Regions from separate parts of the Lysinibacillus sp. NPDC048646 genome, predicted to be linked through region 3. Evidence: riboswitches for the same ligand, from Rfam matches in the RefSeq annotation. Region 3 holds a riboswitch; each other region holds the start of a gene.
What was found. Region 3 has a riboswitch for S-adenosylmethionine ahead of ACQKII_RS07245 (MetQ/NlpA family ABC transporter substrate-binding protein). Riboswitches for the same ligand answer to the same signal wherever they lie in the genome.
Positions count from the first base shown of each region.

Region 1: it holds a riboswitch for S-adenosylmethionine, as region 3 does, so the genes downstream of both, ACQKII_RS18715 (bifunctional homocysteine S-methyltransferase/methylenetetrahydrofolate reductase) here and ACQKII_RS07245 (MetQ/NlpA family ABC transporter substrate-binding protein) in region 3, are expected to answer to the same signal.
Region 2: it holds a riboswitch for S-adenosylmethionine, as region 3 does, so the genes downstream of both, metK (methionine adenosyltransferase) here and ACQKII_RS07245 (MetQ/NlpA family ABC transporter substrate-binding protein) in region 3, are expected to answer to the same signal.

Region 1 covers NZ_JBNNLZ010000021.1:33,588-41,193, forward strand. The annotation lists gene metH (methionine synthase) at 1-129, opposite strand, end outside; gene ACQKII_RS18715 (bifunctional homocysteine S-methyltransferase/methylenetetrahydrofolate reductase) at 122-1,969, opposite strand; SAM riboswitch class I at 2,067-2,168, opposite strand; gene hemG (protoporphyrinogen oxidase) at 2,293-3,681, opposite strand; gene ACQKII_RS18725 (hypothetical protein) at 3,858-4,067, shown strand; gene ACQKII_RS18730 (protoglobin domain-containing protein) at 4,351-5,646, opposite strand; gene ACQKII_RS18735 (SEL1-like repeat protein) at 6,196-7,479, opposite strand; gene ACQKII_RS18740 (YdcF family protein) at 7,553-7,606, opposite strand, start outside.
Region 2 covers NZ_JBNNLZ010000009.1:122,315-129,920, reverse strand. The annotation lists gene pckA (phosphoenolpyruvate carboxykinase (ATP)) at 1-581, opposite strand, end outside; SAM riboswitch class I at 784-902, shown strand; gene metK (methionine adenosyltransferase) at 1,233-2,429, shown strand; gene ACQKII_RS12180 (gamma carbonic anhydrase family protein) at 2,533-3,045, opposite strand; gene ACQKII_RS12175 (alpha/beta hydrolase) at 3,180-3,986, shown strand; gene ACQKII_RS12170 (alanine/glycine:cation symporter family protein) at 4,116-5,624, shown strand; gene ACQKII_RS12165 (class I SAM-dependent methyltransferase) at 5,651-6,244, opposite strand; gene ACQKII_RS12160 (TIGR01212 family radical SAM protein) at 6,241-7,197, opposite strand; gene ACQKII_RS12155 (MDR family MFS transporter) at 7,563-7,606, shown strand, end outside.
Region 3 covers NZ_JBNNLZ010000004.1:145,369-152,974, reverse strand. The annotation lists gene ACQKII_RS07255 (pyridoxal phosphate-dependent aminotransferase) at 1-571, shown strand, start outside; gene ACQKII_RS07250 (PPC domain-containing DNA-binding protein) at 626-1,129, opposite strand; SAM riboswitch class I at 1,336-1,439, shown strand; gene ACQKII_RS07245 (MetQ/NlpA family ABC transporter substrate-binding protein) at 1,530-2,360, shown strand; gene ACQKII_RS07240 (methionine ABC transporter ATP-binding protein) at 2,422-3,447, shown strand; gene ACQKII_RS07235 (methionine ABC transporter permease) at 3,440-4,111, shown strand; gene ACQKII_RS07230 (enoyl-CoA hydratase/isomerase family protein) at 4,125-4,904, shown strand; gene ACQKII_RS07225 (alpha-hydroxy acid oxidase) at 4,919-6,079, shown strand; gene ACQKII_RS07220 (CaiB/BaiF CoA transferase family protein) at 6,076-7,275, shown strand; gene ACQKII_RS07215 (glycine C-acetyltransferase) at 7,439-7,606, opposite strand, start outside.

The DNA of each region.
Region 1 (7,606 bases), on a different contig from region 3:
ACAACCATCAAGCTCCTCACCGCCAAAATCCTCTGCAGATAAGTTTTCATTTTGTAGCATTGTACCCATTGCGCCATCAAGAATTAAAATTCTTTTCTCTAGTTGCTCTTCAATTAAGTGCTTAGCCATCTATACGTACCCCTTTTTTCTGTTCATCCAATTGCTCAATATATTGCATCAACTCTAGCGTCATATCATAGCGTAAAAATGGTGTTATTAAGTAAATACCATTGAAATATTCCGCCGCTACTTCTACTAATTCTTTTGCAATCTCAATTCCTTCTAACGTTGCACGATCCTTATCGTCACCACAAGCCTTCATGCGTGCTAATGCATCCTCAGATAATTTAATACCTGGCACTTCATGGTGTAAAAACTCTGCACTCTTATAGCTCGTAACGGGCATAATTCCAATATAAATCGGTGCGTCTAAATGCTTCGTTGCCTCGTAAATTTCTACAATCTTTTCCTTCGTATACACAGGCTGTGAAATGAAGTAATCTGCACCATGTTCAATCTTCTTCTCTAATCGTACCACGGCACGGTCCAATACACGTACATTCGGATTGAATGCTGCCGCTACCGAGAAGTTAGCCTTTTTACGAAGTGGCTTTCCAGAGAATGATACTCCTTCATTCAACTGCTTAATAAGTTGTATAAGTTCCATTGAGGATACATCATAAACACTTGTCGCACCTGGGAAATCGCCCACCTTTGTCGGATCCCCAGTAACTGCTAAAATATCATGAATCCCAAGTGCATTTAGGCCCATCAAATGCGATTGCAGACCAATTAAATTACGGTCGCGGCATGTAATATGCGTCAGTGGTCGTATACCTTGTGTTCCCTTAAGCAAAGCGCCCATCGCAATATTGCTAATACGCGGGGATGCTAAAGAATTATCTGCCATCATCACCACATCAGCGCCTGCATCGTAGAGCTTTTTGGCCCCATCCATAAAACCGTCAATTTCTAAATGTCTTGGTGTATCTAATTCTACAATGATAGAACGCTCACGTTTGACCTTTTCATGTAACGGCTCATACGTTGCGGGTTCTGCCTCACGAACGATTTCAACCTTTTCTGGCTTTGCATATTTTTCTTCAACAGGTGCTAGCTCTTCTAAGTATTTTTTAGCTGCAGCAATATGCTTGGGTGTCGTCCCACAACAACCACCGATTAAACGTACGCCTTGATTTCGTAGAGCAACTGCCGCTCGACCAAAGTAATCTGCTTCTGACTCATATACGACACGTCCATCCTCCACATCTAATAGAGAAGCATTCGGATATGCTGACATAAATGCCTTATCAGGAAGCTCTACCCCTTCGAATGCTTGAATTGTATGATGGGGGCCTAATCGACAGTTAACACCAACCACATCCGCACCAAGTGTCTCTAACTCATGTAAGGCATGATTTAATGTCATCCCGTTTTGCAGTATCCCCGGCTCATGCATGGATACTTGTACAATAATCGGTAAATTTGTTTTTGTCCGTAACATGGATAATGATGCTGTTAACTCTTCAAAATCATAATACGTTTCTAGTAAAAGGCCATCTGGATTACCTGCAAGTAACACTGTTGCCTGTTCTTCAACAGTCATTAAAATTTCTTCTAATGTTGCATCACTTTTACGAATACCACGGATTCCTCCGATTGTACCAAGTACAAATTGTCCACCATCTGCTGCTGCACGCTTGGCAATCGTAATCGCTGCTTCATTGAACTGCTGCACACGTGTTTCTAACCCATATCGAGCTAATTTAATCGCATTGGCACCATATGTATTAGTTTGGATAATATCAGCGCCAGCCGCAATATATTCACGATGAATCTTTTCAATTAATTCTGGTCGTTGTACATTCATTTCTTCGTGGCAGTACTCCAAACCATAACCATATAGTACAGTGCCTATTGCACCATCTGCTGTTAAGACTTGTGTTTTTAACTTTTCAAGCAATCCCATAAAACGTAACCTCGCTTCCCTTGTTTTCAAAATAAAAATATAAAAAGCCTTCTTTCACAAAAAAAGAAGGCTTTAACGAATCGTAATTGTTTTTTCCTTCTCATCTTCGGACCAAAAAGGTCTTCTGGATTTAGCACCTGACACGAAGTTGGTTGCTGAAGCGTCGCAGGGCCAGTCCCTCAGCTTCTCTTGATAAGAATGTAGTATGAATTTTTTAAATAATTAAAAGAATCATATCGTTTACAAACGATAGAGTCAAGACTATTTCACGTAACAAAGGATTTTTCACACGAAATAAATGTTTTTTGAGTTTTCCCTAAAACTTAAGATAATTTTTCAGCTAGCTCTTCACCGATTTTTTTACCATTTTGAATACAAGCACCGATCCCTACGCCGAAATAAGAACAACCTGCAATTGATAAATTAGGATATCTTTCTGCAAGTTCAGCTGTTAATCCTTTTAATGCTTCTTGATGAGCTAAATCATATTTTGGCATTTGATCAATCCATTTCGTAACATTCACAACAGTTGGGTTTTCCTCAATACCTAAGCTTTTTCGTACATCCTCTAGTGCTACAACAGCCAATTCTTCATCTGTCATTGCACATAATTCCTCATAGGCAGGGTTAATGCTCTTATAAAACAATCGTACAAGTAATTTACTGTCTGCTGATGTATGCTGCCATTTTCTGCTCGTCCATGTTGCCGCATTGCATTGTAAATTCGAATTATGTGACACAATAAAGCCCGTTCCGTCTGCTGGGAGGACAGCATCCGGTACATCAAAGCCTAAATAAATCGTAATCGCTGATGCGGTATTAAATTTTTCAAAATAATTATTTAATGACGTGTCTTGCAATAAATATTGTACAGCCTCGTTAGGCAATGCTAAGACGACATGATCTGCTTCAATCGTTACACCATTTGCTAACGTAACACCATAGTGGCCCTCCTCTTTCTTCACCTGTGTTGTCGCTATCTCTTTGACAATTTCTACATCCGTTAACGTTTCTTCAAGTCGGTCAATAAGTGATGACAAACCTTTTTTAAATGAAATAAATTTTTTATTTGTAGCTTTTACAAATTGCTCGCGATTCGCATCAAAGCCTTTGATCACACTTCCATAGTCATTTTTATAGTCGATTAAGTACGGTAACGTTGAGCCAATGGATAGCTGATTTAAATTCCCTGAGTATACCCCAGCTAGCACTGGTGCTATTTGATTTTTCACAAGTTCCTCGCCTAAATAGTATGTTAAAAACTCGCCAATGGAGCTTTCTTTTGTAAAACCTTCATTTGGCATTGTTAAATCTTTCAATGCTTCTTGCTTTCCTGCTGCTGATACAAGTGTGCTAGCTTCAAGAGAGGCTAGACTCATTGGAATACCAAATGTCGAGTCTGCCGGAATGGCATGTAATTCATTATTTGTATAAATATAAGATATACCGGTTTCGTTGAATACAAGTTCTTCTTCAAACTCAAGCTCCTGCACGAGCTCCATGACTCCTTTATGTCGAGCCACGATGGAATCTGCTCCTGTTTCCATGATGAAGCCTTGCTCATATGCAGAATGGAGTTTGCCACCTAAGTATGCATTTTTTTCAATGAGCACTAGTTTTACATCCAAGCCCTTTTGCTTCACCTGGCGTTGTAAATAATGCATCGTACACAATCCTGTAATACCGCTACCTAATACAACCACTGTTTTCATCTTAACCGCCCCTATTTCTTTATTTCTCTCCATTCAGTATAAACTTTTTTCGCTAAGAATTACGTTAAACCCTTTACAAATTTAGCAAAAATGGAGCCCTTCAAAAAAGTACGCTGAACTATTACAATGTTCTTCCTCTATAATAAATTTTGCTACACTTCTGGGGGACAAGCCGTGTGCTGCTGACAGCTTCATTGACGTTACGTATCCGCCCAGATAAATTGTCACAGGTTGAGATTATTTTAGCCACCGTTCCATTTATCTTCCCTACAGGATTTCGTACTCCTGCCTTTCTGAAGTTAACGTTTCATAAAATTGCACCTGTTGCTACATTTCAGTCAAAGGATTTTTACCTTTATATCCAAAAAAACGAGGCTGGGACATAACTTTAAATTTTAAGAAAGAGGAGCAAAGGCGTTATTAAATTTTTGCTATCTAAAATGAAGGAAAATTTAGAAGAGAGCACTAGTTGATGGTAGCGAAGGTGGCGACGCCTGAGACTACAGGCTCAGGCCACGCCCCTGGAAAGCGTCCGCCGTAGCGGACATCAACGCTTACAGCAAAAAAGTGCTAGATCGACCTCAGTCAATCTAACACTTTTTCTCTTTTGTCCCAGCCTCATTCATCTTTTAGTTAGCTCCATCTTCTGTGACAAAAGCAGTTAAATTTCTAGTTTAAGTTAATATTTTGGGCGAAGTTCGCTAATTTGTCGGCCGAATTTGTTACTTCGTTAAAAGAAAGTCCAAGCTCACTTAAAATCTCTGCAACAGCCTGTACTTCCTTTTCCATAAGGTCATTTTGACATTTTGCTTCTGTCATAGCATCCAATATTTTATTGAATTGACCTTCAGTCTGTACCATGTTTTCTTCACCAGACGCTACTTCTTCCTGAATATTACTAAGTGAATGAACGAGTTTATCTGTCCGCTCATTCGTTTTCTGCAATAATCCCGCAACCGCTGTGACAGATTCCTTCGTTTGATCTGATAATTTCCGTACTTCATCTGCCACAACACTAAAGCCTTTTCCTGCATCTCCAGCTCGAGCTGCTTCAATCGCAGCATTTAATGCTAGTAGGTTTGTTTGGTTCGCAATATTTGTTACAACATTCATAATTGATTCCATTTCCTTCGACATATCTGACAATTGCTCAATGTTATCTGTAATATCATCGAGTGAATGAATAATATTATTCATATTCATGGATTGATTTTGTAATCGTTCCCGTCCTTCTAGCGCCTGGCTTTCCGCTAAAGTGGACACTTGAAGAGATTTTTTCGCCAGTTGCTTAATTTCATCAGATTGCCTATTCAAAAGATGGAAGGAAGCATTTGTTTCCTGAGAGATCGTAGCAAGCCCTTCTGAAGACTCAACAATTTTTTTCTCGACCTCTTCTTTTCCTCGTTCTACATTTTCCTTAAGCTGTACAACTGTATTCTCAAATGATTCTAAGACAAGTTGTTGTTCAAAATTTGAAATCTTAGAAATAGCACGTATCGTATTGAATTGGTCCATCGGATGTTCTACATGTTTTTCTACTAAGTCTATAAATGACATGGTTAAATCGTGGAAAGCACAAATATACCATTGTGTTCTAAGTCCAATGTGTACATGTACTTTTGCAATATTAATGCGTCTTGTATAAAAATCATCATCTATATTACCATTAAACATTTCAATAATATGACGACAGAGTGTGACTTTCAGCTTTTCCACAGAACTATGTCTATTAATGATATCTACTAAACTATGCTCAGTTACAATCATGTCATAAAATCGGTCAACAATGTGATTAATATTGTCCTCAACAAATGGTTGGAAAGCTTTTAAATATTGTAAATCTCGTTTCGTTAAATTAAGCATTTCAATCTGCTTTACCATTGGCTGCTGGCTAGAAATATCCATTTTAACTGTGTATTGTTGCAAATCTAATGCCGTTGCCTTTTTCAGTTTTTGAAAAATCACACATTTTCCCTCTTTCATTAACAATTACTTTAAAAAGCTGAGCCAAATACTATATCCGTTTCCCAATATATATTTATGAATATTCGAAAAGATTCCATTAGCATCGCTATTATTACAATAAAATAACATAATATAATTTCACAAAAATAATCAAAAATACATTAATTCACAATTTAAAAATACCTCATATACATTATAGATTTTGTCCCTGATTGTCAATTTTATATTAAACACATTTTTCCATTCAATACCCTAATTTAATCCACTAAATATCCCATACTTAACAAAATAATGCAAAAAACACTAAAAAGACTACTCCTGATTTTTGGAGTAGCCTTAATTATTACACTCTACTTTTTCACGTTTTACAGCTTTAACTATTTCCCTGTTACCTCTGACAAAAAATTAACCATCATTTTACTTAACTTATAAACTAATAACCGCATACTATGTGAACTATCCTAGAAAAGATTTAAAGATAGTATTTTAAGACTGCATAAACCGATGTTACAATTGATTATAAATACCTGTATATTATTTAAACATAATTTACAATTTCTCTAATTCTTCAAGTAAAATAGTGGCTTCTTCGATACCAGCTTTAACTGCAAGTTCATACCATTTTTTAGCTTCTTTAACATTTCGCGGAATACCTTCTCCCTTGTTATATATATGTCCAAGTTGTAATTTTGCTTCCGGGTCTCCTTGAAGTGCTGCTTGTTTGAACCAATGAATGCCTTTTTCTATATTACGAATACCTGTTAAGCCTTTACTCCAAATAAAACCTAAGTCATAAAAGGCATCTACATGATATTGTACTGCAGCCTTTTCATACCAATACAAACCACGATTTACATCTCGTATTTGTCCTAACTGCCCCTCTAAATAAATTCCACCAAGTCTGTATTGTGCCTCTACATAACCTGATTCGGCTGATTTCTTATAGGAAAGAAATGCTTGTTCTTCGTCAATTGTCACACCTAAGCCTTGCTCATACATAATACCTAATGTAAACATAGCTTCTGCTACACCATGTGCTGCGGCGAAGTCGAACCACTGCTTCGCAAGTACCATATTTTCTGGTACACCCTCACCATTAAAATACATATCAGCTAAGTTGTTCGCAGCATCTGCATGCCCTTGCTTTGCTGCAGCCTCATAGAACGACAACGCACGATCATAATTTTCTGTTACACCAATACCCTCAAAATAATAGTTACCAAGTACATACTGGGCATCAGCATTGCCCTGCAATGCTGCTAATTCGAACCACTTGATCGATTTTTCAGGTTGAAAGGGTGCGTCATCTTCACTATAATACTCTCCAAGCTCAAATTGCGCTTCTGCATCTTTTTCTTCGATCGCTTCTTTATATAAGTCAATTATTTCTTCATAATCTAAATCTTCCTCTTCAAATACTTCAACTTCTCCGTCTTGATGGGCAAAATACCACTCCACCACATCCAGTACATCGTCAACAACCTCAGTTGTATAAGCTAATTTCTCAAGTGAAGTCATTTGCCAAATTAAAATATAAATTGGGAGAGGGATTGCTTCCCGTAACAAATCATCATATTCAGCTAAAAGAGTTAATACATTTTCCTTTACTGTCTGTGTTTGCTCTGGGTGCACAATTTGTAGATGGCGTTGTTGATTTTTCCTTAAAAGACCCTGAACAACTTGATACAGCATTTTTTGCAAGGTCGTTAGTTGCACTTCCTCAAAAGTCAGTAATGCGATGTTTTGTGCAAACCATGTATTTTGTGTTGTTGTTAGCTGTTGTAAGGACTTAATTCGTTCCTTATTTTGCTTTGCTAAAAATTGACCATACATTGTTTTCCCTCCCTTGCGCGCTATGTAAAAAAACTGCCTTATCATCATTATATGGAAGGCAGTTCAAGAATGATTACACATATGCTCTCAGTATTATTCCTACAAATAATGTAATGAATAAAAAGAC
Region 2 (7,606 bases), on a different contig from region 3:
CCAGCATACTCAGTACCACCGATAAGGATGATTTTCTTTTCAAGAGATACAATGATGAAAGTTTCAGAAGCTGTACCATCGACTGCAGGATCTGCTTTGAAGTTAGGAGCTGAGATAACTGTGAAGTCAGCAACATGAGAAGCTAATTCTTCTTTTGTTGGACGGATAAATAATTGATGACCGAAAAGATTGTGCCATGCGTATTCATTAATTACTTGGATGCCAAGTTGTGAGTCTTTGTCAGCACCAGCAAATCCTTTGAATACGAATAATTCGTCACGTTCTTTTAAATACTTGACAACTTTTACATATAAATTGTCAAATACTTCAGACGAAATTGGTCGGTTTACTTTTCCCCAGTCAATTTTATCTTTTGTATCTGCTTCTTCTACCATATATTTATCTTTAGGTGAACGACCAGTGTATTTACCAGTTTCTGCACGCACTGCGCCATCTACTGTTAACATTGCTTCACCACGAGATGTAGCTTTTTCAACTAATTGTGGTACTGAAAGTTGAACGTTAATGTTCCCGCCGCTTAATAATTCCTTCAGTTCGTTTGCAATTTCTACTGAATTCATCGATTAAATACCATCCTTTTTTATAGTATTCCCTTGTGTTCGAGGGAGTTTTTCTTAATTTCAAAAATAGTATAACACAATTGCTTAAATAATCTATACTAATTCAGAAATTATTTTTGTGATTTTATTACTTTTCAAGAAAACGACATAAAACGATTGACAACGTTCTACCTTTTACGTAAGATGAGAAATTGAACGGATACTCTTATCCCGAGCTGGTGGAGGGTCAGGCCCTGTGAAACCCGGCAACCTGCATGAACTATTTCACGACATGCGTTGGTGCCAACCTGATGCAAGGGGAAAACCCTTGAACGATAAGAGTGAAAGGTTACGAAGTCATTATTCCTTTCCTCATGTATAGTACACGTGAGAAAAGGATTTTTTTATTTGTAAAAATGAATGTAAAGGTAAGTATATGCACTTCTTTCCTTATTATAATGACGGATCTTTCGAAATCCTCGTGTTAAAAGCAACAACTGTTTTTTTGTGCGAAAGTGAAACGACAGCAACAACTGTTTTTTTGTGCGAAAGTGAAACGACAGCAACAACGGCTTGGAGTTCAACCCTTTAGGGGCGAACTTGACATGTGGGTAATGAGTACCGTATTAATTTCGCAAATACTATTTGTAAGAGTAATAGGAGGGAAACCAAATGACAAACCGTCGACTGTTTACATCAGAGAGTGTAACAGAAGGACATCCAGATAAAATTTGTGATCAGATTTCGGATGCCATTTTAGATGCCATTTTAGCAGAAGACCCAAATGCACGTGTAGCGTGTGAAACAACTGTAACAACAGGCTTAGTATTAGTAGCAGGGGAAATTACTACTTCTACTTATGTAGATATTAAAGGCATTGTCCGCGATACTGTCGCTGAAATTGGCTATACACGTGGGAAATATGGTTTTGATGCTGAAAACCTAGCTGTACTAGTGGCGATTGGTGAGCAGTCACCTGATATAGCGCTAGGTGTTGACCAAGCATTAGAAGCACGTGAAGGTACTATGACAGATGCAGATATCGAAGCCATTGGAGCAGGTGACCAAGGGCTAATGTTCGGGTACGCTTGTAACGAAACGCCTGAACTTATGCCGTTACCAATAAGTTTAGCGCATAAATTGTCTCGTCGTTTAACAGAAGTACGTAAATCAGGTGAATTAGCATATTTACGTCCGGACGGTAAAACACAAGTGACGATTGAATATGATGAAAATAATGTTCCTGTTCGTGTGGATACAATTGTTATTTCAACTCAGCATGATGAAGAAGCAACACTTGAACAAATTCAAGCAGATTTAAAAGAATCAGTAATTGCACCAGTTGTTCCGAGTGAATTACTAGATGCTAATACGAAATATTTCATCAACCCAACAGGCCGTTTCGTAATCGGTGGACCAAAAGGTGATGCAGGTCTTACTGGTCGTAAAATTATCGTCGATACATACGGTGGTTATGCTCGTCATGGTGGTGGTGCATTTTCTGGTAAGGACGCTACAAAAGTGGATCGTTCAGCAGCATATGCAGCACGTTACGTAGCAAAAAACATTGTTGCAGCCGGCTTAGCAGAACGTGTTGAAGTACAGCTTGCCTATGCCATTGGTGTAGCACAGCCTGTATCCATCGCAGTAGACACGTTTGGGACAGGCAAAGTAAAAGAAAGCGACATCGTAGAATGGGTTCGTGAGCTATTCGATTTACGTCCAGCTGGTATCATTAAAATGCTTGATTTACGTCGCCCTATCTATAAACAAACTGCAGCCTATGGTCACTTTGGTCGTACAGACTTAAACGTGCCTTGGGAAAATACTGACAAGGCTGACGCATTAAAAGAGAAAGCTAGTCTATAAGTCGCTTTTCAAAAAAGCATAGATATGTTTTCATAAAGGTATACTTTCTTAAAAGGAAAGGGGACTAAGAATATTTCTTAGACCCCTTCTTTTTCATTAGAATTCATTTTTGCAAGGATTTGTAATACTGCCCTTTTTCTGCGTATTCGCGAACGATACGTTCCATATCTTCTTTGTCTTCAGCATTTAATTCACGTACAACTTTTGCTGGACGTCCTAATGCTAAGCTATTAGGAGGAATGACTTTGCCTGGAGGTACAAGACTGCCAGCACCAATAAATGCACCCTCTCCGATCTCTGCCCCATCTAAAATAATTGAGCCCATCCCTATCAAGGCATTTTTTCGAATCGTACAGCTATGTAAAGTGACTTGGTGACCAACTGTTACTTCATCTTCGATAATTAACGGGTATTTTGGACTTTGATGTAAGCAACAAAGGTCTTGTATACTTACGCGTTTACCAATAATCGTAGGAGATACATCGCCTCGAATAACAGTATTAAACCAAATTGTCGTTTCAGCACCTATCGTAACGTCGCCGGTAACGGTCGCATAGTCGGCAATAAAAACAGATGGATCGATTGTTGGTGATTTATCTTTAAAAGGATAGATCATAGAAATCGCCTCTTTTCTTTCTTTGATGTAATATTATCGTATCAAATACGCAACTTATTGGAAATATAAAATTAAAATGTGAAATATATTTAGTTATAATCATTGTGTAACTATTTTTTAGGAGGACTATGTGAATGTGGAAATGGGAAGCTGATGGAAACGCTAAAGCTGTGATTGCTATACTTCATGGTGCTTATGAAAATCACCGCTGGTATGCATGGCTTATAGAAAAACTTAGAATGGAAGGCTTCCACGTAGTCATGGGAGATTTACCGAATCATGGCGCAAACGCAACACTTGCGCGTGTCCATGATGAAGACTTTAAAGAATATAATAAATATACAAGGCATCTAATTGAAAATGCCTTTTCATATGATTTACCTGTTTTTTTAATAGGACATGGCCTCGGTGCAACATTAGTATTACATACGATGCACAAAAGAAAATATGAGTGTGCAGGGATTGTTTTAACCTCACCTTGGCTGAACTTGAAGTTACTGCCAGGGAAAATGTCTAATGCTTTAACAAGCCTAAGTGCCTTAACGGCAAATGTCAAAATAACACATGATATTACATTTGAAAAATTGACGCGCAATGTGGAAGGTAGGAATGAAATGAAAGATGATTTTCCCTTTAAGTCAGTTGTCTCGGTAAAATGGTATCGTGAACTACAACAAATGATGCGCAATTTAGTCATCATGTCTAAGGCAGAGTTTCCGAATATGCCAATGCTTGTTATGACAGGAGAAAAGGATGGCATTACTGAAACGAGACAGACACGTATTTGGCTACATCAACAGGAATTTACTGAATTTCAATTTAAAGAATGGGCGAAGTGCTATCATAATCTATTTCATGAGGTAGAGCGTGAAGAGATATTTGTTTATATACGTGATTTTATCAATAATGCTCTTCGTCGAATTGGATATATAATTGAATAAATGATTGCCCTCTAATATAAATAATGGTTCTTTAGACTATAGTTACTTGAAAAATAATGTTGTAATTTTCTGAAAAGTGTAATACTATAATTTCTAAATGGAAGGACATTCAAAATTTGGGGGGATTTAATGGAAGCTATCGTTGGAAAACTCAATGATATTTTATGGGGACCGTGGTTTATTTATGGTATTTTATTAATCGGACTATTTTTCTCAATTATTACGCGGTTCCTACAAGTTCGACACATTAAAGATATGTTTGTCTTAATGTTTAAAGGAGAAAAGTCTGATAAAGGGATATCATCTTTCCAAGCAATGTCAATTGCCTTATCAGGTCGTGTAGGTACAGGTAATATTGCAGGTACTGCTACAGCAATCGGGATGGGCGGTCCTGGAGCAGTATTTTGGATGTGGGCAATTGCGTTCATCGGTGCTGCCACTGCATATGTTGAGTCGACATTAGCTCAGATTTATAAAGAAGAGAAAGAAACTGAATATCGTGGAGGGCCAGCCTTTTATATCGAAAAAGGAATGGGCCAAAAATGGTTTGCCATTATTTTTGCGATTGCTGCATTAATCGCAATGTTAATATTAATGCCAGGTGTGCAATCGAATGCGATTGCTGGTGCCGTTGAAAACGCTTTTGGTATTGAGACATGGATTACTGGACTTATTATTGTTGTGTTATTAGGTGCAATTATTATCGGTGGGGTTAAATCGATTGCAAATGCTGCGCAAATAATTGTACCTTTTATGGCGTTAGCTTATATTATTATGGCAATCATTATTATTGTTATGAATATTTCAGAAGTGCCTACTGTATTTGCATTAATTTTCTCAAGTGCTTTTGGTGCTCAGGAAGTCTTTGGTGGGATTATTGGCTCAGCTATTGCTTGGGGCGTTAAGCGAGGTATTTATTCAAATGAAGCTGGTCAGGGAACTGGTGCGCATCCAGCCGCTGCAGCAGAAGTTTCACACCCTGCTAAACAAGGTATTGTGCAAGCAGCTTCTGTGTACATTGATACATTATTAATTTGTTCGGCTACTGCATTTATGATTTTATTTACTGGTATGTATAATGTGCAAGATGAAAAAGCAGCAGAAGGTACGGTTTCGTTCATTCATATTGGTGAATTCAATCAAAATGGTCTAACTGGAGAAGAACAAATGACGTTTGCGAAAAGCATTAAAGAAGGCGCTGCATATACACAGTATGCGGTTGAATCCTCACTACCAGGCTTTGGCGCACCATTTGTAGCGATTGCTTTATTCTTCTTTGCATTTACCACAATTATGGCCTATTACTATATTGCAGAAACAAATGTGGCCTATTTATTTAAAGGGAAAGCCGAGAAGATTTTTATTTGGCTAGCCAAAATTGCGATTTTAGTAGCAGCTTTCTATGGTACCGTTCGAACATCCGATCTTGCTTGGGCGATGGGGGATGTTGGTTTAGGTTTAATGGTATGGGTAAACGTTATCGCCATCTTAATCATTATGAAACCTGCTATTGTCGCATTAAAAGATTACGAGAAACAGAAAAAAGAAGGAAAAGACCCTGTCTTCGATCCTCGTAAACTAGGTATAAAAGGTGCAGATTTCTGGATAGACTACAACGAAAAACGTAAAAATAAATAGTGAAAAACGAGACTATGACCCTTTCATCATAGTCTCGTTTTTTTATCGGTAGGTAGCTCTTTCATTTTTTGCAATGCAATGATAAATGGTGGATCATTTTGTTGATTTAGAAATTCGTATTTTAACACATGTACATATTTTTGCGGTAAATGACTGACATAATCAATAACGGCATCGCGTTCTTCTTTGCCGCCAGGATGACCATGGTAAATGACAAGGACAATAATACCGCCTATTTTTAGTAGTTGAAGTAAATCTGTAATCGCTAAGATAGTCGTATTTGGTTTTGTAATGATGTCGTGATCACTACCAGGTAAGTAGCCAAGATTAAAAATAGCAGCGGTTACTGGCTTTTGCACATGTTTTGCCACATGTTCGTGTCCTGTATGTAATACAAGAGCACGGTGTTCTAGCGCGTTATCGAGAAGTCGATGGAGTGTTGCATCGACAGCACTTTTTTGCACATCAAAGGCAAATACTTGTCCATCATCGCCAACGAGCTGCGCTAAAAATAAAGTATCATGTCCGTTTCCTGCAGTGGCATCCACTACCGTATCGCCAACTTCAATAGCTTCCGTTAATAGCTGCTGGGCATATTGTAAAACACGTTGTAGCTTCATTTTACGGCCTCAGTCTTAAAAAATTTTCCTTGCCAGCTTCCTCGTCGTTCTAATTCTGCATCAATGCCATTTAATACTTCCCATTTATTCACACTCCACATAGGTCCAATCATTAAATCAATCGGTCCATCACCTGTTATACGATGGATGACCATGTTTGGTGGCAAGATTTCTAATTGATCTGCTACTAGCTTCGTATAAACATCCTGATCTAAAAATTCGAGCATGCCCTTTTCATATTGTTTCACCATCGGCGTACCCTTTAATAAATGCAGTAAATGAATTTTAATGCCTTGGACATCGAGCTTTGCCACTTCACGAGCGGTCTCCATCATCATGTCATAGTCCTCAAGAGGAAGTCCGTTAATAATATGGGAGCAAACACGAATACCATGTTTACGAAGCTTTTCTACACCCTCTACATATGTGGCATAATCATGGGCGCGGTTAATAAGATTTCCTGTTTTTTCGTGCACGGTTTGAAGGCCAAGTTCAATCCATAAATACGTACGTTCGTTTAGCTCTGCTAAATATTCAACCACATCATCTGGCAGACAGTCTGGGCGTGTCGCAATCGATAGCCCAACGACGCCTTCTTGTGCTAATGCAGCTTCAAATTTCTCTTTCAATACAGGAAGGGGGGCATGGGTATTAGTGTAAGCTTGGAAGTAAGCCATGTATTTGCCATCCTTCCATTTCTGATGCATTTTGTCACGAATTTCAGCGAATTGCACATCGATTGGATCCACTTTGTTCCCAGCAAAGTCACCTGAACCTGCAGCACTACAAAATGTACAGCCACCAAATGCGACTGTGCCGTCACGGTTTGGGCAGTCAAACCCTGCATCAAGTGCTACCTTAAATACTTTATGGCCAAACTGATCGCGTAAATAGCGATTCCATGTATAGTATCTTTTCCCCTCTGAAGGAAAAGGAAAGTTAGTTTCTGTCATGTATTTCACTCCTCTAACACTATATATTATCATGTGCTTACGCTTCCGTCATGAAGTAATGATTTTATAGTGTACGAGAGGTTGCAAAGACTCCCACTTCCAAACAACGAACAAACAGGGCGTTTAAGGCGGAGATTAAGTAATTGTAGTACCAGATGAAAGAACACCTACTAGTACTCTAGCTTTTGGTGTAACGTATGTAGGACAGTAATTTGTGCAGCATCATCTAATAATCGGTGGTGATGAAAAAACGTCATCGATTAAGTTTCACTTTGTGAATGAGAGGTAAATTTATTTTCCTTGTACAATTTCATTTTTCGGCATAAACTAACTATTTAGAGTGGCGAAATAATGGAGGTCATGATATGCCAAAAAGTGTTTGGTTTCTAATTATCGGTATGCTTGTGAA
Region 3 (7,606 bases):
CATCGTATCACATGATTTTGCGTATGGGGCAATTGGCTTTGATGGCAATAAACCTGTCAGCTTCCTGCAAACAGAGGGCGCTAAAGATGTCGGCATTGAAATGTATACGTTATCTAAAACATTTAATATGGCCGGCTGGCGCATTGGATTTGCCGTTGGGAACGCTAAAATAATTGAAGCTATCAATATCATTCAAGATCATTTATTTTGTAGCCAATTTCCTGCTGTTCAGCAGGCAGCCGCAATAGCACTTACTTCCTCGCAAGATTGTGCAATTGAGCTAAGAGCAACCTACGAGCGTCGTCGAAACGTTCTCATAGAAGAATCCAAACGAATTGGCTGGCAGGTTACAGCACCAAAAGGCTCATTCTTTGCATGGTTACCTGTTCCACTAGGTTATACAAGTGAGCAATTTGCTGATCTGTTACTCGACAACGCTGATATTGCCGTTGCCGCGGGCAATGGCTTTGGTGATTATGGTGAAGGCTATGTCCGTGTTGGCTTACTTGTCAGCGAAGAACGTTTACGTGAAGCTATCATTAGAATTGAGAAATTAAATTTATTTAAGTAAAATGATGGACTGTCCAATCAGCGTGTTTTACACCTATTGGACGGTTTTTCTTATCTATTTACTTATTTTTCGTGGACTCTCTAATCCCTCTTCTAACGGATAAAATTGAACATGTCCCGTTTCTTCATCGAAACGTCGGATATGCTGTACACCCCGTACTTCTGCTAAAACAACATCTGCGGTAATGACGGGATTCCCACCTTTAACAAAATGGCCGCCAGACACACCTCCCCATTGATCACTCATCGATCCATGAAAATGGGTTTCATATACACCATCCCGCTTACAGATAACGCCAGAACCTTGAATAAATTCAAGTGGCCCTTCTTTTTCAATTACTTCACTAAAACGTACTTTGATTTTAGATGTCTCATCCGGGACTAAATACACAAAATTACTTTTTTGAAAACTACCGATACAGCTAACAATTGTTGCTGATTCAATTTCGTTCTCTTCACATACAGCCTCAATTCCCTCAATGATATCTGTCCCCATTAAGATGCGTGCACTAATAACCTTCCCAAATGACCCTACCCCATAATTAACTCTTACAGACATAGATTTACCTCTTCCCCCTGAATAAATTATATTTACATAGAACGGGGGACTTTCACGCCCAGCACTCACGTCTTTACAGGCAGTTTCTATCCCCTTAACACTAAATCTAATATAGTTTAATTTTATAAAATATTAAAAATATTTATTGACTTAATATAACCTATAAATTATATTAGTTCTATCGGATTTACAAAAATACTATAAATCTCTTATCAAGAGTAGCTGAGGGACTGGCCCTATGAAGCTCGGCAACCCCCCTTTTTGGGAAGGTGCTAAATCCTGCAAACGATATTCGTTTGAAAGATAAGAGAGGACATCTTTTCATGAGCCTCTCTTAAGTTTATAAGAGAGTTTTTTTTATTTTCAAAAACCGATAAAACAACTTTGGAGGTAATTTTTCATGAAAAAGAAAAGCAAATTTTTAGTAGGTTTAGCAAGTCTCACATTAGCAGTGGCATTAGTCGGTTGCGGTAGTAAGGAAGACAGCAAAGGTAATGGTGAGGCTATTAACGAAAATAAAATCGTAGTTGGCGTAACATCTGGCCCACACGAACAAATTGCAGAGGTAGCTGCGAAAGTAGCAAAAGAAAATGGCTTAGAGGTTGAATTAAAATCATTCTCTGATTACGTTTTACCGAATACTGCATTATCACAAGGTGATTTAGATGCGAACAGCTATCAACATGAACCGTTTCTAGATACATTTAACAAAGACCATGATACAGATTTAGTGCCTGTTGGAAAAACAATTTTAAATCCAATGGGTGTATACTCTGAAAAATATAAATCATTAGATGAAATTCCTGACGGTGCAACATTTGGATTGCCAAATGATCCGACGAACGGAGCTCGTGCCCTATTCGTTCTGCAAGAAGCAGGCTATATCAAATTGAAAGAAGGCACTGGCCTGACAGCATCTATTCACGATGTGGAAGAAAACAAAAAGAACTTCAAATTTATTGAATTAGAAGCTGCACAAATTCCAAAGCAATTAAGTGAAGTAGATGTCGCGGCTATTAATACAAACTTCGCATTAGATGCTGGTATCAATCCTAAAAAAGATTCCATTCTTTTAGAATCTACTGACTCACCATATGTAAACTACATTGTTGTGCGTGCTGAAAACAAAGAAGACCCAACGATTAAAAAGTTCGTTGATGCTTATCAATCGGACGAAGTACGTAAATTTATTGAGCAAGAATTTGATGGTTCTGTAATAGCAAGCTGGTAATATAACACGACAAAAGTTACCGTCTAAACGGTAACTTTTTCCTTTAGGAAGGAGAAATCACATGATTCAATTACAAAATATATCAAAAGAATTCAAATCAAAAAAAGGTACTGTCAAAGCGGTTGATGGCATTAATCTTCATGTGAAAAAAGGTGAAATTCATGGGGTTATCGGCTACAGTGGTGCCGGTAAAAGTACACTCATACGATGCGTGAACTTATTAGAACGTCCTACAGCTGGGAAAGTATTTATTGATAACGTGGATATTACAACGCTTTCATTAAATGCCCTTCGCCAAACACGTCAAAAAATCGGCATGATTTTCCAACATTTTAATCTCTTAAAAACAGCAACAGTCTACAACAACATTGCCGTACCGTTAAAGCTGCTTGGTTATAACGACAGTGAAGTGAAAAATCGTGTTGCTAAGTACGCTGAAATTGTTGGCCTGACAGAGAAATTAGATAGCTATCCAAGTCAATTATCAGGTGGTCAAAAACAACGTGTCGCGATTGCTCGCGCACTTGCACAAGAGCCAGAAATTTTACTAAGTGACGAAGCAACGAGTGCACTTGATCCTGAAACAACTGATGCTATTTTGGAGCTATTACTTAAAATCAACCGTGAGCTTGGCATTACGATTTTGCTAATTACGCATGAAATGAATGTTATACAAAAGATTTGCGATGACGTTTCGGTTCTTGAGGCTGGTAAAGTCGTAGAGTTTGGCTCTGCTATTGAGCTTTTTGCAAGACCCCAACATCCAACGACTCGAAAATTTTTAAATACTATTTCACAACGTAATTTATCCCCTACGCTAATCAAACAGTTAAATGTTTCAGGCAGTGTCATTCGTTTAACTTTTTTAGGCGAAAGTACTGGAAAGCCTTTACTTGCCGAAGTAAGCAAAATTTATGATGTACAGCCAAACATTTTAACAGCCAATATTATTGAATTAAAAAATGGCATTGTCGGTAATATCGTTGTCCATTTAAACGGTGAAGTACATATCGTACAAAAAGCACTTACGTTTTTCACAGAAAACGGCGTAGCCATTGAGGAATTGGGAGGCGAACTACATGGATAGCATTCAAAACTTCTTTACAGATTGGTCACACATTATTGGGAAATCTATGATTGAAACCTTTCAAATGGTCGGTATTTCTTTATTGTTCTCCATTTTAATCGGGATTCCTTTAGGGCTTTTAATCGTTTTAACACGCCCTGGACAATCCTTTGAAAATAAATTTTTGTATCAACTTGTCAATTTACTCATTAATATCGTCCGTTCTGTACCATTCATCATTTTACTATTCTTCATCCTTCCATTTACGAAGATAATCGTAGGGACAACGATTGGCGTAAAAGGTGTTATTGTACCACTTGTCATCTATACTGCCCCTTATATTGCTCGTTTAATGGAAACAGCGCTTTTAGAAGTGGACGCTGGCGTGGTGGAAGCTTATACAGCAATGGGTATTAAACGTCGTCATATTATTTGGCATGTATTACTACGTGAAGCTCGTCCATCTATTATTTTAGGTTTAACAATTGCTACAGTCGGTCTGATTGGGGCAACTGCAATGGCAGGAATGGTTGGTGCTGGTGGACTAGGTGACTTAGCATACCGTTACGGTCACTTACGCTATGAAGTTGATGTGATGTATGCAACCGTCTTTATTTTAATTATTCTTGTCCAAAGTATTCAATCACTTGGTAACCGTTTTGCTGCAAAACTAAAGAAAGATTAGTAGGAGGATTCGCATGACAAACGAAATATATGTAGAGAGAAATGGCTATATTGCTACGTTAGTTTTAAATCGTCCTGATAAACGTAATTCTTTATCGAGAGAAATGTTCCAAGCCGTTTTAGATAACCTTGAAAGTTTACGTGAAGATTCTTCTATTAAAGTACTGATTGTGCGCGGCGTAAATGACATTGCCTTTTGCTCAGGCGCTGATATTCGTGAATTTTTAGATATTCGTTATGCAGCTGAAAACGCTAAAGCTTACAACGAATTAGCATTGAAAGCTATTGATGCACTCTATAAATTCCCACAGCCTACAATTGCAATGATACAGGGCTTAGCTATAGGTGGCGGTTTGGAATTAGCCAATGCTTGTGATTTCAGACTAGCGACGCCAAAAAGTAAGCTTGGTATTACAGCTGCCAACATTGGTATTGTCTATAACCTTGAAAGTACAAAAAGACTAATCAATATTGTCGGCGTTGCGAAAGCAAAAGAGATTTTATATACAGCCAATATCTTTACAGCTGAAGAAGGCAAAAATATTGGCTTAATTACAGCATTACATGAGTCAGAACAAATTGAAGAAGCAACATTACAGTTTGCCAATCATTTATTAAGTAAATCATCTGTTGCCAATGCTGGCATTAAAAAAATTATTCAAGCGATTGTAGATGGCGAGACCGAAGAAAACGAAGAGTTAGCACAAATAATTCTTGATTCATTTAGCTCTGAAGATTACAACGAAGGCATTCAAGCATTTTTAAATAAAAGAAAGCCCATTTTCAATAAATAAGCGAGGTAGTAAAGATGACAAACACAACAAATGGCGATTTACTATTAAAAAATATTAACGCACAAGCCCCCTTCCCTATTTCCTTTGCCGATTTAGAAAAGGCTGTTGCTGAAAAAATCGATGCGGGCCCCTATGGCTATGTGCGCTCTGGTGCAGGTGGCGAACAAACTTTACGTAATAACCGAGCCGCTTTCGAAAAATATTCTATCATCCCACGCTTTTTAAACAATGTATCGAACATTGATACATCTATTGAATTATTTGGAAAAACATATCCAACACCATTGTTATTTGCACCTGTTGGTATGAATAAGATGGCACATGAAGATGGCGAACTGGCTGTCGTTCGAGCAGCAGATGAATTAGATATTCCTTATATTCAAAGTACGGTTTCTAGTTACGCGCTTGAAGATGTCGCTCAAGCAGCTCCAAATGCGACGAAATGGTTCCAATTATATTGGTCGACCAATGAAGAAATTGCTTATAGCATGGCTAGTCGGGCAGAAGCTGCCGGCTTTGAAGCAATTGTCTTAACTGTGGATACAGTTATGCTCGGTTGGCGTGAGGAAGATGTACGTAATCAGTTCTCCCCTTTAAAACTTGGTTATGCACGCGGAAATTATGTCAATGATCCTGTTTTTATGGCCTCTTTGCCTGATGATTCTTTTGAATCTTATGTGCAAGGTGTGTTGCAAAATGTGTTCCACCCTACATTGAATTGGGAAAATGTGCGTGAATTAAAACGCCGTACAACATTACCTATTTTGCTAAAAGGTATTTTACATCCTGAAGATGCAAAATTAGCTGTAGAAAACGGCATAGATGGTATTATCGTTTCAAATCACGGTGGTCGCCAATTAGACGGTGTCATTGGTTCGCTTGATGCACTTCCTGCAATTGTTGACGTGGTGAATGGACAAATCCCTGTAATTTTAGACAGCGGTGTTTACCGCGGCATGGATGCGCTCAAAGCACTGGCTTTAGGGGCTGATGCAGTAGCAATTGGTCGTCCTTTCGTTTATGGACTAGCACTTGCTGGACAACAAGGCGTCGAAAAAGTAATGACGAATTTATATGATGAATTAAAAGTTTCAATTGCATTAGCAGGTGCTACTTCTGTGAAGGCTTTGCGCAATGTCACTTTGGTGAAGAATAATGGGGTTGATGGCAAATGAAACAAGCATTAGAAGGATTAAAAGTAGTGGACTTATCACAAGTACTTGCCGGTCCTTATTGCACAATGGTGTTGGCGGATATGGGTGCCGAAGTCATCAAGATTGAAAAATATCCACATGGAGACGATACTCGGTCAATGGGCCCCTTCATTAATGAAGAAAGTCATATGTATATGATGGTCAACCGTAATAAGAAAGGTGTTTGTATCAATTTAAAAACGCCTGAAGGATTAGATTTATTCAAAGAGCTGATTCAGTCCGTAGATGTTCTTGTAGAAAATTATCGTCCCGGTGTGACAAAAAAACTTGGTATTGATTATGATACATTAAAAGCGATCAATCCCGGGCTTATCTACTGCTCCATTTCGGGCTATGGACAAACAGGGTCTTATAGTCAAAAAGGCGGCTACGATATTATGGCACAGGGACTTAGTGGCTTAATGCATATGACGGGTGAACCTGATGGCAGACCTGTCAAAGTTGGTTTTGCAGTTAATGATATTGCTGCAGCTCAAACAGCTCTACAATCTATATTAATGGCCTATATTTATAAGCTTCGAACAGGGGAAGGACAATATGTGGATGTATCACTTGTAGAATCTGGACTTGCTTGGACCGTTTGGGAAGCTGCTGCTTATTTCGGCAAAGGTGAATTGCCTGAACGTACGGGCACCGCACATCGTGTATCCGCACCCTATCAAGGCTTTAAAACGAAGGATGACTATATTTTAATCGGTGCTGGTAATCAAAAGCTGTGGGAAATTTTCGCAACCAACGTCGTGAATCGACCAGATTGGTTAGACAATCCGTTATTTGCAACAAATTACTTACGTGCTCAAAATGTGAAAACATTAGAAGCAGACATCGAAAGCGAACTCTTGAAACACAGCGCAACGCATTGGTTACAGCTATTAGACAAATACGGCGTCCCTTCAAGCCCTATCTATTCATACGAGCAAACATTAAATGACCCACATATTTTAGAACGTGGTATGGTCCTTTCTTATCAGCATCCTACCGCTGGCAAAATGCGTACTCTGGGCTTTCCTGCAAAATTCTCTAAAACACCAGGTCAGTTGACAAGTGCCGCACCTACTTTAGGGCAACATAATGTTGAGATTTTTGAAACATTGAATGTGTCAGATGAACGCATTCGAAAGCTAGAATCAGCGAATGCAATCCACTCAAAATCTTAAAAAATAATCGCAATGGCACTATTGACGATTTAAAGTGCTATCCGTCATTTCGGCCAAGCTATCCATCACTTTAGCGATTCTATCCTTTACTTTGGCTAAACTATCCGTCATTTCAAAAATCAAATTAAAATGGGGCACCTCACAACTGAGGAGCCCCGTTTTTTTATTGAATAACCCCTAATTCACGACCTACTTTTTCGTAAATCGCTAGTGCATCGTCTAACATTTCTTTTGTATGTGCCGCTGTTGGCATATTACGAACACGACCTGTACCCTTTGGAACTGTTGGGAAAACGATTGATTTTGCATAAACGCCTTCTTCAAATAGGCG